DNA from 4 places in the Streptomyces sp. NPDC006510 genome. Region 3 is predicted to be linked to each of the others. Evidence: riboswitches for the same ligand, from Rfam matches in the RefSeq annotation. Region 3 holds a riboswitch; each other region holds the start of a gene.

Region 1 (4,203 bases), on a different contig from region 3:
GTACCGGATCGGTGGGAAGGTCCGCAACGACGCCCAGGAGAAGGCCACCGCCAAGGGTTACCGCGCCGGCCAGATCGCCTCGGCCGGACTGGTCTCCCTCGCCCACGGCACCAACGACGCGCAGAAGACCATGGGCATCATCACCCTGGCCCTGGTCACCGGCGGTGTCCTGCACCCGGGCGCCAACCCGCCGGTCTGGGTCATCGTCTGCGCCGGTGCGGCCATCGCGCTCGGCACCTACCTGGGCGGCTGGCGCATCATCCGCACCATGGGCAGCGGCCTCACCGACCTCAAGCCGCCGCAGGGCTTCGCCGCCCAGACCAGTGCCGCCACGGTCATCCTGGCCTCCTCGCACCTCGGTTTCTCCCTCTCCACCACCCAGTCCTGCTCCGGCGCCGTGATGGGCGCGGGCCTCGGCCGCCAGGGCGGTGTGGTCCGCTGGTCCACCGCCACCCGGATGTTCGTCGCCTGGGGTCTGACCCTGCCGGCCGCGGGTCTGGTCGGCGCGGGCGCGGAGCTCCTCACCAAGCAGGGCACCTGGGGTGTCGTCGTCGTCGCGGCGCTGCTGGTCGTGGGCTCCGGTGCGATCTGGCTGGTGTCCCGCCGCAAGCCCGTCGGCCACGGCGATGTCGCGCCGGCGGACGGCGACGCCGAGCCCGCGGGCGTCGTCACCACGGCCATCGCCGCCGTCAGCCCGCCGCCCACCACGGCCGCGGCCCAGGCACCGGCGCAGAACCTCATGACCACCATTCCGGCCCCGGCCGGAACCACCCAGGACCCGGCGCGACCCGCCACCGTCTGAGCCGGCCGACAGGTCAGCCGTCTAAGGATTCAGCATGAACATCGACTGGGCAGCCCTCGGCTCCGTATTCGGCGTCTCCCTCGTTGTCACCGTCGCGCTGGTGGGCCTCTTCACCCTGGGCATCGTCGGCCTCTCCAAGCAGCCGGAACCGGCGGCGCAGGGCGGCTCCGGCGGCTCGCTGCTGCTGGCCCGCGCCGGCGCGTACGTCTGCTTCGCGCTGTGCGCGGCGGCCGTCGCGTACGGGATCTATCTGATCGTCGCCTGAGCCACACCCGCGCACGCTCCCCCGTCGGGCCGGACACCACAGGTGTCCGGCCCGATGTGGGTATCAGCACACTGCGCCGCCGCAGGTCAACAGCAGGTTGACGGGCGTTCGCAGAGCGTGGTGGACTGCCGGAGCCAATTACGGCGACAGCAGAGGAAGCCGGTGCGAATCCGGCGCGGTCCCGCCACTGTCACCGGGGAGCGGTCCCCCACACCGGAAGTCACGGCACGCGCGAGCGGGCTGGAAGGCCGGGGGAACCGCGGATCCGGGAGCCAGGAGACTCTCGTCGCCGGTCACGTCGAACCAGGGCGCGGACCCTGAGTGAGGACATATCGCCATGCCCGGCAGCCGTGCGTCCGCTGTTTCGGCGCTCTCGACGAGAGCCGCCTGTACGAAGGTCCTCCGAGGCGCGACGGCCGGCTGAGCCGTGCGAGCCGACCGCATCTTCGCGTACGGCGCCACGGCCGGTCTGATCGGCGATCTGCTGCTCGGTGACCCCCGCAGGGGGCACCCGGTCGCCGCCTTCGGGCGGGCCGCGGCGGGCGTCGAGCGCCGGCTGTGGCGCGACCACCGCGGGTGGGGCGCGCTGCACACCCTGGTCTGCGCCGGAGGCGCCGCGGGTGGTGCCGTGCTGATCACCCGTGCCGTGCGCCGCAGCCCCACCGCCTCCGTGGCACTGACCGCGGCCGCCACCTGGTCCGTCGTCGGCGGTACGTCCCTGGGGCGTGAGGCGCGGGCCATCGGCGGCGCCCTGGCGGCCGGTGACATCGATCTGGCCCGTGCGCGGCTGCCGCATCTGTGCGGGCGCGACCCGCAGTCCCTGGACGGACCGCAGATCGCCCGCGCCGTGGTGGAGTCCGTGGCGGAGAACACCTCGGACGCCGTGGTCGGCGCCCTGGTGTGGGGCGCGCTGGCCGGAGTCCCGGGGCTGGCCGGCTTCCGGGCCGCCAACACCCTCGACGCCATGGTCGGTCACAGATCGCCCCGTCACCGGCGCTACGGCTGGGCCTCGGCCCGGCTCGACGACCTCGCGGGCTGGCCCGGCGCCCGGCTCACGGCCCTGCTCGCCGTGGCCGCCGGGGGACGGCCGCGAGGAGCGGTCCGCGCCTGGCGGGCCGATGCCGCCAAGCACCCGAGCCCCAACGCGGGCCCGGTGGAGGCCTCGTTCGCGGGTGCGCTCGGCGTACGGCTCGGCGGGACCCTCGCGTACGGCGGCCGGGTCGAGCACCGCCCGGTGCTCAACGGGGAGACCGGCCGGGCGGTGGAGGTCGAGGACATCGAGCGCGCGGTGCGGCTGTCGCGCCGGGTGAGTGCGCTGGCCCTCGGCGTGTGCGTGGCGGGACGGCTCGGCGCGGCCCTCGCCGCACGCCGGATCGCGGAGCGCCGCATCGCCGGAACGAACGTGGCGGGACCTCGCATCGCAGGACGGAGAAGCACATGAGCGGCGGGCTGCTGGTCGCCGGAACCACTTCCGACGCGGGCAAGAGCGTCATCACGGCAGGCATCTGCCGCTGGCTCGTGCGCCGGGGCGTGAAGGTGGCGCCCTTCAAGGCGCAGAACATGTCGCTCAATTCGTTCGTCACCCGCGAGGGCGCCGAGATCGGGCGCGCCCAGGCCATGCAGGCCCAGGCGGCCCGCGTCGAGCCGACCGCGCTGATGAACCCGGTCCTGCTCAAGCCCGGCAGCGACCGCTCCAGCCAGGTCGTCCTGATGGGGAAGCCGGTCGGCGAGATGAGCGCACGCGGCTACCACGGGGGCCGGCAGGAGGCGCTTCTCTCCACGGTCGTGGACTGCCTGGAGCAGCTCCGGGGCACGTACGACGCGGTGATCTGCGAGGGGGCGGGCAGCCCGGCCGAGATCAATCTGCGGCGCACGGACATCGTGAACATGGGCATCGCACGGGCGGCGCGCTTCCCGGTGGTGGTCGTCGGCGACATCGACCGCGGTGGCGTCTTCGCCTCGTTCTTCGGTACCACGGCGCTGCTCGGCGCGGAGGACCAGTCGCTGATCGCCGGCTACCTCGTCAACAAGTTCCGCGGCGACGTGTCGCTGCTGGAGCCGGGCCTGGAGATGCTGCGGGACATCACCGGTCGGCCGACGTACGGGGTGCTGCCCTTCGCCCACGGCCTCGGCATCGACGAGGAGGACGGCCTGCGGGTCTCGTTGCGCGGAGCCGTGCGCGAGTCGGTTGTCGCGCCACCGCACGGCGAGGACGTGCTGCGCGTCGCGGTGTGCGCGGTGCCCCTGATGTCGAACTTCACCGATGTGGACGCGCTGGCCGCCGAACCCGGCGTCGTCGTCAGATTCGTGGACCGCGCCGAGGAGCTGTCCGACGCCGATCTCGTCGTCGTGCCGGGCACCCGCGGCACCGTGAAGGCGCTGGCCTGGCTGCGCGAGCGCGGCCTCGCCGACGCGCTGGTGCGGCGCGCGGCCGAGGGCCGGCCGGTGCTCGGCATCTGCGGCGGCTTCCAGATCCTCGGCGAACACATCGAGGACGAGGTCGAGTCCCGGGCCGGTCACGTCGACGGCCTGGGTCTGCTGCCGGTACGCATCCGCTTCGACCGCGAGAAGACCCTGGCCCGGCCCGTCGGCGAGTCGCTCGGCGCGCCGGTCGAGGGGTACGAGATCCACCACGGCGTGGCGGACGTACGCGGCGGCGAGGCGTTCCTGGACGGCTGCCGGGTCGACGCCGTGTGGGGCACCCACTGGCACGGTTCGCTGGAGAGCGACGAGTTCCGCCGCCGCTTCCTGACCGAGGTCGCGCGGGCCGCCGGCCGGCGTTTCGTCCCCGCTCCCGACACCGGTTTCGCGGCGCTGCGCGAGGAGCAGCTCGACCGCCTCGGCGATCTCGTCGAGGAACACGCGGACACCGACGCGTTGCTGCGGCTCATCGAGTCGGGCGCCCCGTCGGGGCTTCCCTTCATCGCCCCCGGAGCGCCCGGAGGACGCCGATGAACGGTGTGTCCCGAGGCCGCTTTTTTCATGCCCATTCATCCGCAGGAGGGATCGCCCCGTGAGCACGCATTTCCCGTTCACCGCCGTCGTCGGGCAGCAGGACCTGCAACTGGCCCTGCTTCTCAACTCCGTTGCGCCGAACATCGGTGGCGTGCTCGTACGGGGCGAGAAGGGCACCGCG
Region 2 (4,203 bases), on a different contig from region 3:
TCTGCGGATGGCGGCGGCGTTCTCCGGGGACTTCGACTTCGATGCGGGCCGGAAGGACAGCCAGGGTCCTGCCGCCGGGTGAGTCCGGGAGGAGCCCGACGAGCCCTCCGGACCCCCGCGGTCGGCGGGCGTCTCCCGGTCAATTCGGATGACGTCCGCCCGGCCCGCGTGATACTTCACTCGCCCATGACCGATCTTGAGACCCCGCGCCTCCTGCTCCACCCGATGAACGCCTCCGACGCCTTGCGGGTGGTGTCGGGCACGCCGGGAGACGGGGCCCTCTGGGCGCCCGGCTACCCGTCCCCCGGCGAGGTGGCCGCGGCCGGGCGCTTCCTCGACACCTGTGCGACGACCGGCGACCCCAGCCCCTTCGGCTCGTACGAGATACGCCGGCGCACGGACGGACTGGTGATCGGCGGAATGGGATTCCACGGCGCGCCGGACGAGAACAGGCACGTCACGATCGGTTACGGCCTGGTCCCCTCGGCCCAGGGGATGGGTTACGCCTCCGAGGCCTTGCGCGCCCTGCTCCTGTTCGCCCGTGATCAGGGGGTGAGCTGTGTGCACGGTGACACCGACCTGGGCAACATCGCGTCCCAGCGCGTCATGGAAGCCGCCGGCATGCACCTGGTGAAGGAGGACGAGCGGTTGAAGCACTACCGGATCGACTGGGTCCCGCAGACCGGGGAGTGACCCGTGGCCGTCGAGCGCCGGACCGGCCGGTGCGCGGCAGCGGAACGCCGGAACCCCGCCGGGAGCTCCCGGCGGGGTTCCGCTCATCGGCCCGCAGGCGTTGATCCGGTCAGCCGGCCGCCGGAGCTGCCCGGTTCGCGGGGCCGTTTCCTGTTGTGACGGTGCCGGTCCCCGGCGCGAGCAGCCGGTCCGTCAGAGCGCCGAAGACGAGACCGAAGGTCACCCAGAGGGTGGCCTGCACGGCGAGGGTGCTCAGACGGAACTCCCACAGCAGGGCGGCCGGGAAGTCCTTGCCCACTTCGTTGTACGAGGGCAGGAACGCGTAGGCGAGCCCGATCACCAGGAGGTAGGCGGCGGTTGCCGTGATCGTCGCGTTCCAGTTGCCCAGCCCGTGAGCCAGCCGCCTGCCGAGAATGACCGCGGCGACGGCCAGCAGCACGCTCAGGGCGACCATGAGGAAGAACAGCGCGGTACGCCGGCCGATGGTGTCGGGGTTGCCGACGGCAGGTGGGTTGGCCGGGTACTTCAGGAACGGCACGACGTACACCGTCAGCAGGGCCGCACCCGCGATCAGGGCGGCCGTGGCCCGCGGGCCGAATCTGCCGATCCGGCCGAGGGCGTAGCAGAAGACGAGGGCGGCGATACCGCCGACCGCCACACCGAAGACCAGTACCCCGGTGGCGAGGCCGACGGTGGACTGCACGGTGCGGCTGACCAGCTCCTCGCCGCCGTCATGGTGGTGGTTGTGCGACTCCTCAAGGGCGATGGCCGCGTCCACACGCGACTCGCCGAGGAAGTAGGCGACGAGCAGAGCGAGCACACCCGCGGCGAGGCCGGCCAGCATGCCGCGGACGAGCAGAGCTCTGACAGATATGGAGTTCATGAGGTTTCCCCTGGATCGGACGGTACGTCAGTGGCAGGGGAAACCGAGGAGGTGGCGGCCGTCGTGGACCCACTCGTGGACACCTTCGCCGGAAATGACCGCGGTGGCGCCCTGCTCGGCGCCGACGAAGTACAGCAGTACGAGCATGAGGATGCCGAAGAAGACCGCCCAAGGGGCAATGGCCTTCGGGGAGATGGGAGTGATCGCCGGTACGGCGGTGGGGGGCGCAACGGTCTGTGCCATGGCAGAACCTCCTGAGGGAACACGCGTCCCGATCGTGGTGCCTGAGGCGTAGGTGCCGGGTCTGACTTCCCGCGCGGAGGCGGGTTCACAGTGGCGCGACCGTGCCGGATTCTCACCGGACTTCCGTCGCACCTACGCCATGTTCGTCGTGACGATACTCCTTGGAGGCGGCCCCTGCCATGGTGCCGACGGCGAACCGGACCGCCCGGATGCCATGGTGGGCACACCCGAGGGGCCAGAGTTCAAGGAGTTGACCCGGTCATGGCGATACAGGTGATGTTGATCTCACCGGCGCTCAACGCCGCGCTGCGCGAGGCCCGTTTCGACGGTGACGCACCGCTCGACGCGGCCGGGGCCCGCCACGCCCGGGCCGTCGCGTCAGCGGTGCCCGCCGCCGACCGGTATCTGCGCGGGCCGTCCGAGCGATGCGCCGGGACTGCCGACGCGTTGGGGCTTCGCGCCGGGCCCGAACCGGCCGTCCGTGGCTGGGACATGGGCCGGTGGAGCGGCCGACGGCTGGCAGCGGTGAGCGCGGCCGAGCCGGAGGCGGTCTCGGCCTGGCTGACCGACCCTGCGGCAACTCCCCATGGTGGCGAGTCCCTGCTGGAGCTCTGCGCCCGGACCGGACGCTGGCTGGAGACACTGGAGTCCACCGAGGGCGACGAGGGCCACCGCGTACTGGGGGTCGTCGAGCCGGCGGTGGTGCGGGCGGTGGTCGTCGTGGCACTCGCCCTGCCGGTGGAGGCGTACTGGCGGCTGGATGTCGCCCCACTCACACTGACCGGGCTCGGTGGACGGGCCGGCCGGTGGAACCTTCGGTGCGGACAGCCGCTGTCCCCCGCACCGGGCGACTGATCCCGGACCCCCCTCGCGCAACCGCTGGATGCAAGAAGTGTGGTCCGTACCAAGGTCTTGACACCGCTTTGGTTCACTTCTTAAATCACATACAGAACCAAGACCTCTCCCTGCTCCCCCCACAACGAGCATTTGTCATATGCATGGCAAAAGCTCGACTGCTCCATTCCGCACGGGAAGGAAACCCCATGACCTCCCCCCGCCTCCCCCGCCGCCTGCTCGTGGCCGCGATCTCCGTACTCACCCTCGTATCGGCCTCTTCCGGTCTCGCGGCCGGAACGCCCGCGCCCGGAGCCCGGGCCGCGGCAGCAACGTTCACCGATGACTTCGCCGGCCCCGCCGGCTCCGCCGTGGACAGCGCCAAGTGGCAGACCGAGACCGGCGACAACGTCAACAACCATGAACGGCAGTACTACACGGCCGGGAACAGCAACGCGGCACTCGACGGCCAGGGCCATCTGGTCATCACCGCGCGCCGCGAGAGTCCGAACAACTACCAGTGCTGGTACGGCACTTGTGAGTACACCTCGGCACGGCTGAACACCTCCGGCAAGTTCACCCAGACATACGGGCACGTCGAGGCGAGGATGAAGGTGCCGCGCGGTCAGGGCATGTGGCCGGCCTTCTGGATGCTGGGCGACGACATCGGCCAGGTCGGCTGGCCCGACTCGGGCGAGATCGACGTCATGGAGAACGTCGGATTCGAACCGTCCACGGTCCACGGCACGTTGCACGGGCCGGGCTACTCCGGTTCCGGTGGCATCGGCGCCGCCTACACCCTGCCCGGCGGCCAGGCGTTCGCCGACGACTTCCACACCTTCGCGGTCGACTGGGCGCCCGGCTCGGTGACCTGGTCGGTGGACGGAAACGTCTACCAGCGCCGTACGCCCGCCGACCTCGGGGGCAACGCCTGGGTGTTCGACAAGCCCTTCTTCCTGATCCTGAACCTCGCGGTGGGCGGCTACTGGCCGGGCGACCCCGACGGCAGCACCTCCTTCCCGCAGCAACTCGTCGTCGACCACGTGCGCGTCACCACCAGCGATCTCCGGCCGCCGGCCTGACCGTTCGGCCGGGTCCGGTCCGTCGGCCCCTGCCGGTGAGTCCTGGTCACAGCATCCGCAGCGACTGGTTGCGGCCGCCCCGCCCGCCGAGGATGGCGAGCGAACGCGTCGCCATCGCCCGCGCCCTCGCACCGTCGCCCGGCATCCTGTTGTGCGACGCGCCCGGCACCCGTACACGAAGTCGCTGCTGGCGGCCGTCGTCACGGCCGGTACGGATGCCGCCCCGTATCGAGGGCCTACGCGTCCCGGTACGCCTCCAGCAGGCGCAGCCAGACCTCGCTGATCGTCGGGTACGCGGGTACGGCGTGCCACAGCCGGTCGATGGGGACCTCGCCCGCGACCGCGATCGTCGCCGAGTGCAGCAGCTCGCCGATGCCCGGTCCGACGAAGGTGACACCGAGCAGGACCTCCCGGTCGAGGTCCACGACCATGCGGGCGCGGCCCCGGTATCCGTCCGCGTACAGGCCG
Region 3 (4,203 bases):
TTTTCGGAGCTCGGCGGGAGTGAACCCGTCGCCCTCGTTGAATCCGTAGTTCCATCCTGCGAAGACCAGATCGGCACGGACGTCGAGGACCAGCTCCTTGTTGATGCTCTTCCTGGAAAGCCACTTGGTCCTTCGGTAGCCGTCCTTCCAGGGAACGGACGTGAGGTCGCCCTTGTCCTCGGGCATCACATAACCCGCCATGTGGACCTCGAGTCCGAGCGCGAACATGATCTCGGTGATGCCGACGTCATTGGTGACCACGCGCTGCGGGGCCTTGTCGTAGGTGTTCTGCCGGCCGCAGTTCTCGATGGTCACCGGATAGTGGTCCCCGGCTGTGCGAGCACCACTCCTCTCTTCCTGGCGAGGGGTGATTTCCGCACCGCAGCCGGTGAGGACCAGGACGGCGGAGAGCACGAGTGCGGCGGGGCGTACGGGGTTGGGCATGGGGGAAGCGACTCCTCAGGAATCGGATCGAGCGGGGCGGAGACGGTCGAAGAGCAGCTGTACGGCGCCGGTCTCCGGATGCGGGACGCGGTGTGCCCGTACGCCGAAGACCTCGGCCAGCAACTCGGGGGTGAGCACGTCGTGCGGAGCGCCGGACGCGACGATCCGCCCGCTGTCGATGACATGGAGCAGGTCGCAGTGGAGTGCGGCGAGATTGAGATCGTGCAGCGCGGTGAGGACGGTCAGCCCGCTGTCGCGTACCAGCGCCAGCACTTCCAGTTGCTGTGCGATGTCCAGATGGTTGGTCGGTTCGTCGAGCACCAGCAGCCGGGGCTGCTGTGCCAGGGCGCGGGCGATCAGCACCCGCTGCTTCTCGCCGCCGGAGAGGGTGAGGAAGCCGCGGTCGGCGAGGTGGCCGGCGCCGACTCCAGCGAGCGCGGTCCGGCACGCCTGCCGGTCCTCGTCGGTGGTCCGGCCCACCGACGACTGGTGCGGCAGCCGGCCCATCGCCACGACCTCGGCAACGGTGAAGTCGAATTCGGTGACCGCCTCCTGGGGCAGTGCGGCCAGCCGACGGGCGCCTTCGCGTGCGCTCATCGCGTACAGGTCCTCGCCGCCGAGCCGCACCGTGCCGGCCGAGGGACGCAGCGCCCGGTAGACGCAGCGCAACAGGGTGGACTTCCCACTGCCGTTGGGCCCGACGAGACCGACGAGCTGCCCCTCCGCCGCTCCCAGCGTGACCTCCTCCACCAGCCGCGCGCCGGCGATCTCGACCGTCAGATCCTCGATGTCGATCCGCATCACGCGCCTCCGAACGTGTAGGAACGACGGCGCATCAGCAGTACGAAGCACGGCACGCCGATGACCGCGGTCAGCACGCCCACCGGCAGTTCGGCGGGCGCGAGCACCACCCGGGAGAGGATGTCCACCCAGATCAGCAGAACAGCGCCCGCCAGTGGTGCGACGGCCAGCAGCCGGCGGTGGTCCGCGCCGACCAGCATCCGTACGGCGTGCGGCACCATCAGGCCGACGAAGCCGATCGCACCGCTCACCGCGACCACCGCCCCCGTGACGGCCGCGGAGACCAGGAACAACTCCTTGCGCAGCCGCCCCGCGTCCACGCCCAGCGCGGCCGCGGTCTCGTCGCCCATGGCGAGGGCGTTCAGCCGGCGCGCCGACCAGGCGAGGTGGGCGAGACCGCCGAGCACGGCCGCCGCGGCGATCGGCACGGAGGACCAGTTGGCTCCGCCGAGGCTGCCGAGCATCCACATCATCGCGGAGCGGGCGGCTTCACCGCGCTCGGCCGCGAAGACCATGAACGTGGTGACGGCCGAGAAGCCGTAGTACATCGCGGTGCCGGTCAGGACGAGCCGCACCGGGGTCAGACCGCGAGCGGTGCGTGCGATCGCGTACACCAGCATCATGGCGAGGAGCGCGGACAGGAACGCCGCCGTGGACAGCGCCCAGATGCCCAGCGCGCCGAAGGCTCCGAAGATGAGCACGGCGTTGGCGCCGACGGCCGCACCCGAGGAGATCCCGAGGACGAACGGGTCGGCGAGGGCATTGCGGACCATGGCCTGTACGGCGACGCCGATGGCCGCGAGTCCGGCCCCGACGACCGCGGCCAGCACAGCCCGCGGAAAGCGCAGTTCCCAGACGATGGTGTACGCCGGGACCTGGTCGGGGGTTATTCGGCCGCCGGTCAGCCCGGCCCACAGACAACGCAGCACTTCGCCCCAGGTGAGCCCCGACGCCCCGATCCCCGCCCCGCAGACGAGCGAGACCAGGAGCACGGCGCACAGGGTGATCAGGAGCAGCGGCAGTGACACACGCCGGGGCGGCGCGGGCCCTGATCCGGCGCGGGACGTGCGCGACGGCACGGCAGGTCTACGGTCGAGGGGTGTGGCCACGGGCGGATCGCTTTCGCCTCGGGCCGTGCACCTACGTGATCAAAGGAGCAGCCCGGACGCGGAGCGCCCTGCGCAGCACCACTCGCAGTCCACGGCGAATTGACAGGAGCCTTCACCACCGCGGGTAATCGGGCTTACGGGGCCACATGCCAGGCTCCGCCTACCGTTGCGGGTCAGCGCCGGATTTCGACCGGACTTCCCCCGCGGGGCACTCGCAGCTTAGCGTGAATGCCCTGATTCATCGTCAGAGGGTGATTCCGGTACGCCCCGGACCGCGCACGGCCGCTACTCGCGAGCCGCACCCGCTCTGCGCGCCGTGCGATGCGCCCGGTCCAGCACCAGCATCAGCAGGCCCGCGAACCCGGCGAGACCGGCCCCCGCGATCTGCTGCGGGCCGCTGACCCCTGCCTCGGACACCGAACCGACGTAGCCGATGCCCATCATGCCGATCAGGGCCCCGGACGGGACACCGCCGAGCAGGCGGCGCAACGCCACGCCGGTGGCCACCGTGATCCCGATGACGGCCAGGAACACGGTCGCCGTCACTCCGAACGCCCCCGACCCCATGTGGGCGGAGCCCACGAGCGAGACCACGCTCACCACGCATGCGGCCGGCCACAGGAGGGCCGTGACGGCGAGTGCCCATGCCCCTCGGCAGAAGGCGGCCCGCACGGTCGGATCGACGACCGCGGCAGCGTCCTGGAACTCGGCCCGGTTGCGGGTGCGGTACTCCGCCACGACGCGCGGGACGCAGAAGGCTGCCACGACACCGGCTGCCACTCCGACCCCGACCAGTAACCAACCGTTGGATCCACCCGCCCCGTCGGGCGGTGACACCGCCGCCCGGCAGAAGCCCTCGGTCACCGGAGCCGGCCCCCTGTCCCCCCACCGACGCGCCCCGGCCGGCGAACACGGCCACGTCACCTGTGACTGCACACGGAGCCGAGGTTGACGAAGACGAATACCGCGGCAAGGGCGCTGAGGAGAGCTCCGTGGCCGCTGGGGGGCTTGCAGGCGGTCGTGGACAAGGACCTCGCCTCGGCGGCTCCGGCCGCGGAACTCAAGGCGGACATGCTCGCGATGCCCACGGACGGCGACTTCGTCAGTGAGAACTGAGGGACGCCCGAACAGCGGGGACATTCTCACGGCATCACCGGAGGCGATCCCCCGACCGGCCTTTGCCGAAGGCGCGATGAAGCCGAAGGCCGACGCCGCCGTGCGGGTCGCCAGGGCCGGCGGGCGGGCGCTCGTCGGCCCGCTCGAACGGCTCGATGACCTTCTCGACCGGAACATCGGCACGGAGATCCGCCCGGATGTCCCGGACGGAATCGTCTACGTCCGAGCTCTCGGGGCGGCCCGTTGCCGTGCCCGCCGCCCCGGCCGGGCCGTTGCGTTCAGTCCTGGCGCTTGCGCCGCGCGGCAGCCGCGTGGCGGCCTGTCACCAGGTGTTTGCCGGCCAGCTTTTCGACGCCCACGACATCGCGCTCCGCGATCGCCCGGTACAGGCCCTCGTGCTCGTGTGCGACGCCTTCGAGGTCGTCGTGCTGCCCCAGCAGCCAGCGCATCCTGCTGCGGAGGGTGGTCTGGAGCTCGTTCAGGAGTTCGTTGTCGGCCAGCGCGGTCACCGTCTCGTGGAAGTCCGCGGCAGCCCGGCGGGCCCGTACGGCGTCCCCCTTGTCCGCCGCCTTCCGTTCGGCGTCGAGATCCGAGCGGAGCTTCTCGAGTCCCGCGCGGGTACGCCGTTGGGCGGCGAGCCGGAAGGTCAGCGTCTCAAGGGCCGCGCGGACCTCATCGAGGTCCTCGATGTCCGCAGGCGTGAACTCCCGCACAACGGCCCATGTCCGCGGCC
Region 4 (4,203 bases), on a different contig from region 3:
GGCCCTGGCCGACTCGCTCCTGGAGCGCTACCGCACCGACAACGGCGACTGGCCCACCTCGGTCGGCCTCTCCCTGTGGGGTACCAGCGCGATGCGCACCGCCGGTGACGACGTCGCAGAAGCCTTCGCCCTGCTCGGCGTCCGCCCGGTCTGGGACGACGCCTCGCGCCGTGTCACCGGCCTGGAAGCGATCCCGCCGGCCGAACTCGGCCGCCCGCGCATCGACGTCACCCTGCGCATCAGCGGTTTCTTCCGCGACGCCTTCCCGCACACCATCGGCCTGCTCGACGACGCGGTCCGCCTCGTCGCCGCCCTGGACGAGCCGGCCGAGCAGAACCACGTACGCGCCCACACCCAGGCCGACCTGGCCGCCCACGGCGACGAACGCCGCGCCACCACCCGCATCTTCGGCTCCCGCCCCGGTACGTACGGCGCCGGTCTGCTCCAGCTCATCGACTCCCGCGACTGGCGCACCGACGCGGACCTCGCCGAGGTCTACACGGTGTGGGGCGGCTACGCCTACGGACGCGAACTCGACGGCCGCCCGGCCCGCGAGGAGATGGAGACGGCGTACAAGCGCATCGCGGTCGCGGCCAAGAACACCGACACCCGCGAACACGACATCGCCGACTCGGACGACTACTTCCAGTACCACGGCGGCATGGTGGCCACCGTTCGCGCCCTGCGCGGCACCGCCCCGGAGGCGTACATCGGCGACTCCACCCGCCCCGAGACGGTCCGCACCCGCACCTTGGTGGAGGAGACCTCGCGGGTCTTCCGCGCCCGGGTGGTGAACCCCAAGTGGATCGAGGCGATGCGCCGGCACGGCTACAAGGGCGCCTTCGAACTGGCCGCCACCGTCGACTACCTCTTCGGTTACGACGCGACGACGGGCGTGGTCGCCGACTGGATGTACGACAAGCTCACCGAGACGTACGTCCTGGACCCGACCAATCGCGAGTTCCTCCAGCAGGCCAACCCCTGGGCCCTGCACGGCATCGCGGAACGGCTCCTGGAGGCGGAGTCCCGCGGCATGTGGGCCAAGCCCGACCCGGCGGTCCTCGACGCCCTGCGCCAGGCGTACCTGGAGACGGAGGGCAACCTGGAGGGCGAGGACTGACCTCCGAGCCCGGCACCGAACCACCGGACAGCGACATGTGACGAGCCCCGGCCGGAATGCCGGCCGGGACTCGTCGACCCGAGTCGAGTGCGGGAGCGGGAGCCGCCGGAGTGCGCTTGGCGGGCTTGTAGGCGGCGCGCGCCGGAGCTTAGAGTGTGCGGGTCGTGGTGTTCGGGAAGACCGGTGACAGACTTCAGGAAGTCTCAGACCGGAGCGGCCCTCGCCACTGTGATCGGGGAGTATCCGCCCCCTTGACGCCACTGGCCGCAGAGCGCGGCCGGGAAGGCAGGGACGGATACGAGCGCGAGCGAACCCGTAAGCCAGGAGACCGGCCACGGCATCTCACGAAGTAATCCACGAGGTGCTGGAGCGTGACCGCATGACCCTGCCCGATTCCGCCGTGTTCAAGTGGCGACGCGAGGACACCGTCCGAACAGTGGGGCTGCTCGCGGTGATCGCCGCCCTGCATGTGCTGGCATTCGGCGTGCTGTTCCTGCTCGTCGTCCCGCGGCACTACGAGGTCGGCTCCAAGGCGTTCGGCATCGGGCTCGGGATCACCGCCTACACGCTCGGCATGCGGCATGCCTTCGACGCGGATCACATCGCCGCCATCGACAACACGACCCGCAAGCTGATGGCCGACGGCAAGCGGCCCGTGTCGGTCGGATTCTGGTTCGCGCTGGGCCACTCCAGTGTGGTCGTCACCATGGCCGCGCTGGTTGCCGGCGGCGCACAGCTCGCCGGAGTGCTGATCAACGAGGACTCGGGCACGCACCAGGTGCTCGGTGTGGTCGGCACGACCGTATCCGGGTCCTTCCTCTACCTGATCGCCGCATTGAACCTGGTCGCGCTCGTCGGCATCCTGCGGGTCTTCCGGGCGATGCGGGCCGGCCGCTTCGACGAGTCCGAGCTGGAGCGGCATCTGGACTCGCGAGGGTTCATGAACCGGATCCTGGGCCGGTTCACCCGCTCCATCACCAGGCCCGGCCAGATGTACCCGCTCGGCTTCCTCTTCGGCCTCGGCTTCGACACCGCCACCGAGGTCACCTTGATGGTCATGGCGGGCAGCGGCGCCGCCGCCGGTCTGCCCTGGTACGCGATTCTCTGCCTGCCGCTGCTGTTCGCCGCCGGGATGAGCCTTTTCGACACGCTCGACGGGACGTTCATGAACTTCGCCTACCAGTGGGCCTTCTCCAACCCGGTGCGCAAGGTCTTCTACAACCTTGCCATCACGGGGCTGTCGATCGCCGTCGCCTTCCTCATCGGCACGATCGAGCTGGTCACCGTACTGCACGACAAGCTCGATCTGCGGGACTCGGTCACCGGCTGGATCTCGGGCCTGGACCTGGGCAATGTCGGCTACATCATCGTCGGGCTCTTCGTGGTGGTGTGGGCGGTGGCACTGGCCTACTGGAGACTCGCCGACGTCGAGCAACGCTGGACGGCCCGCGCCGCCGACAGCGCCTGACGCCGGGCCGCTCGGCATCGGCGGGACCGGACGAGGCGCCCGATACGCGTTCCGGTTCCGCCGAACGGCGTGAATCCGCCGGGCCTCACGCCATTGGCCCAGGCAGACGTACTGCTCCGCGAAGAGGCGTCACCCGTCCTGCCGCCGGGCATAGTGTCGCCCGTGGCGTGGAAGCGATCTACGCATGACCGAAAGTGGCAGTCCTTACATCCAGTCGCCCCGGATCACCGTGCTGGGAGTGCAGCCCGGCGACCCGCCCTTCCGCCTTGTGGAGATCGACGGGGAGGTGGTCAGCGCGGCAACGTCGATGCTGGATGTGCTCGCCGTCGCCTCGGCCGCGGGAATCAGGGTCCACGACCTCGACGACCCGGGCGTGGTGCGGTGGGTGGGTGGCGGAAAATTCCATTGGAGACCGCACTGAGATTCGTACCGGGCGATCGTGCGGCCGGGCGGTCCGGCCGCACGGGCGGTTCGCCGACGGGCCGAGCAGTGGGTTCAGGCCCGTCGCCCGCTCCGCCGGCCGCCGCTCGGCGGGGTGCTGCCGATGGCCCGCGGCCACTGCTCAGCCCCGGTACGGCTCCCAGCGGTCCGACCAGGTGCCCTCGGGGAAGCTGTAGCGCAGACGTTCCCACCGTCCGCCGTCGGTGCCGGTGACGACGATGGAGAAGGTGTCGTGCGGGAGCGGTTCCACGGTGACCCCGCTCGTCGCCACTACGCCCATGGACGTCCACACGGTCCAGTTCCCCGCGGTGTCGTTCCAGCGCGTCCAGACCGCCCGATCGGTACCGATCGCGAATTCCTGCCGGGTGCCGTTGGCGAACGTGTAGAAGCTGACGCCGTACTCGCAGATGATGGAGCCGCCGCGCACCTGGCAGACGCTCGCCTGTGCCGGTGCGGCCGCCACGGCGATTCCCGCCACGGCAGTGGCCGCCACGACAACTGCCTTGATTCTCCGCAGGTCGATGGCTGACTCCTTCGGCGATGTAGTCGACGGTCGGCCCGCGGGGACGCGCGAACACAACACACGAACAGCGGCGCGCGAATCCGGGTACGTCGTCACGAGTCGGAGGCGAGGGCCCGGCGGGCCCCGAACTCTCCCGTCCCGCACTGACGTTCCACTCACGTTTCGCTGACGTTTCGCTGACGCCGCGGTCGGGGCACCGCCGTGTCGGGCCCCGACCGCTCGGACTGCTGCCGCGGCCTCAGGCCAGCGATGCGGCGCGGGCGGGGTCGATCGCGTACTGGAGAGGTTGGTCATGTATAAAGCGTCGGAGTTCGTCGAGCACAAGCTCTCCGAGACGATGACGTTCGGCCCCGAGGGCACCGCCGAGGTGGGGTGTCAGGACAACGTTGGGAAGGGTGAAGAGTGGCGAGTCATGGGCGGGAGGCTCCGGGTGCGTGACATCGAGTACGGCGGTGAGGTCGGGTCTGGCGCGCAGGACCTCCGCCGCGGCGGTCTCGTCGATGAGCGCGCCGCGCGCGGTGTTGATCAGCGTCGCGCCGGGCCCCAGGGAGTTCAGCAGCCGTGTTCCGATCGTGCCACGGGTCTCGGGCAGAAGGGGCGCGTGGAGACTGACGACCTGGCAGGTGGCGAACACTTCCTCGATGCCGACCA

The links. A riboswitch is a leader RNA that binds a small molecule or an ion and turns the genes downstream of it on or off. The one in region 3 is predicted to bind cobalamin.
Region 1: another riboswitch for cobalamin. It lies ahead of ABZY11_RS25895 (cobalamin biosynthesis protein); the one in region 3 lies ahead of ABZY11_RS40405 (iron ABC transporter permease).
Region 2: another riboswitch for cobalamin. It lies ahead of ABZY11_RS34405 (CbtB-domain containing protein); the one in region 3 lies ahead of ABZY11_RS40405 (iron ABC transporter permease).
Region 4: another riboswitch for cobalamin. It lies ahead of ABZY11_RS39855 (HoxN/HupN/NixA family nickel/cobalt transporter); the one in region 3 lies ahead of ABZY11_RS40405 (iron ABC transporter permease).

Annotation. Positions count from the first base shown of each region.
Region 1 covers NZ_JBEXPH010000095.1:26,708-30,910, reverse strand. Annotated here, with positions in the region: gene ABZY11_RS25905 (inorganic phosphate transporter) at 1-802, shown strand, start outside; gene ABZY11_RS25900 (hypothetical protein) at 837-1,067, shown strand; cobalamin riboswitch at 1,219-1,350, shown strand; gene ABZY11_RS25895 (cobalamin biosynthesis protein) at 1,495-2,508, shown strand; gene ABZY11_RS25890 (cobyric acid synthase) at 2,505-4,022, shown strand; gene ABZY11_RS25885 (putative cobaltochelatase) at 4,081-4,203, shown strand, end outside.
Region 2 covers NZ_JBEXPH010000170.1:4,490-8,692, reverse strand. Annotated here, with positions in the region: gene ABZY11_RS34420 (tetratricopeptide repeat protein) at 1-82, shown strand, start outside; gene ABZY11_RS34415 (GNAT family N-acetyltransferase) at 187-693, shown strand; gene ABZY11_RS34410 (CbtA family protein) at 803-1,576, opposite strand; gene ABZY11_RS34405 (CbtB-domain containing protein) at 1,604-1,819, opposite strand; adenosylcobalamin (AdoCbl) riboswitch at 1,823-1,971, opposite strand; gene ABZY11_RS34400 (phosphoglycerate mutase family protein) at 2,081-2,674, shown strand; partial or broken gene ABZY11_RS34395 (glycoside hydrolase family 16 protein) at 2,863-3,717, shown strand; gene ABZY11_RS34390 (NAD(P)/FAD-dependent oxidoreductase) at 3,972-4,203, opposite strand, start outside.
Region 3 covers NZ_JBEXPH010000272.1:1,836-6,038, reverse strand. Annotated here, with positions in the region: gene ABZY11_RS40415 (ABC transporter substrate-binding protein) at 1-444, opposite strand, end outside; gene ABZY11_RS40410 (ABC transporter ATP-binding protein) at 460-1,245, opposite strand; gene ABZY11_RS40405 (iron ABC transporter permease) at 1,245-2,354, opposite strand; cobalamin riboswitch at 2,456-2,596, opposite strand; gene ABZY11_RS40400 (hypothetical protein) at 2,640-3,119, opposite strand; gene ABZY11_RS40395 (hypothetical protein) at 3,303-3,470, shown strand; gene ABZY11_RS40390 (GntR family transcriptional regulator) at 3,749-4,203, opposite strand, start outside.
Region 4 covers NZ_JBEXPH010000260.1:2,335-6,537, reverse strand. Annotated here, with positions in the region: gene cobN (cobaltochelatase subunit CobN) at 1-1,120, shown strand, start outside; cobalamin riboswitch at 1,269-1,472, shown strand; gene ABZY11_RS39855 (HoxN/HupN/NixA family nickel/cobalt transporter) at 1,500-2,588, shown strand; gene ABZY11_RS39850 (hypothetical protein) at 2,773-3,009, shown strand; gene ABZY11_RS39845 (hypothetical protein) at 3,151-3,522, opposite strand; gene ABZY11_RS39840 (hydroxyacid dehydrogenase) at 3,791-4,203, opposite strand, start outside.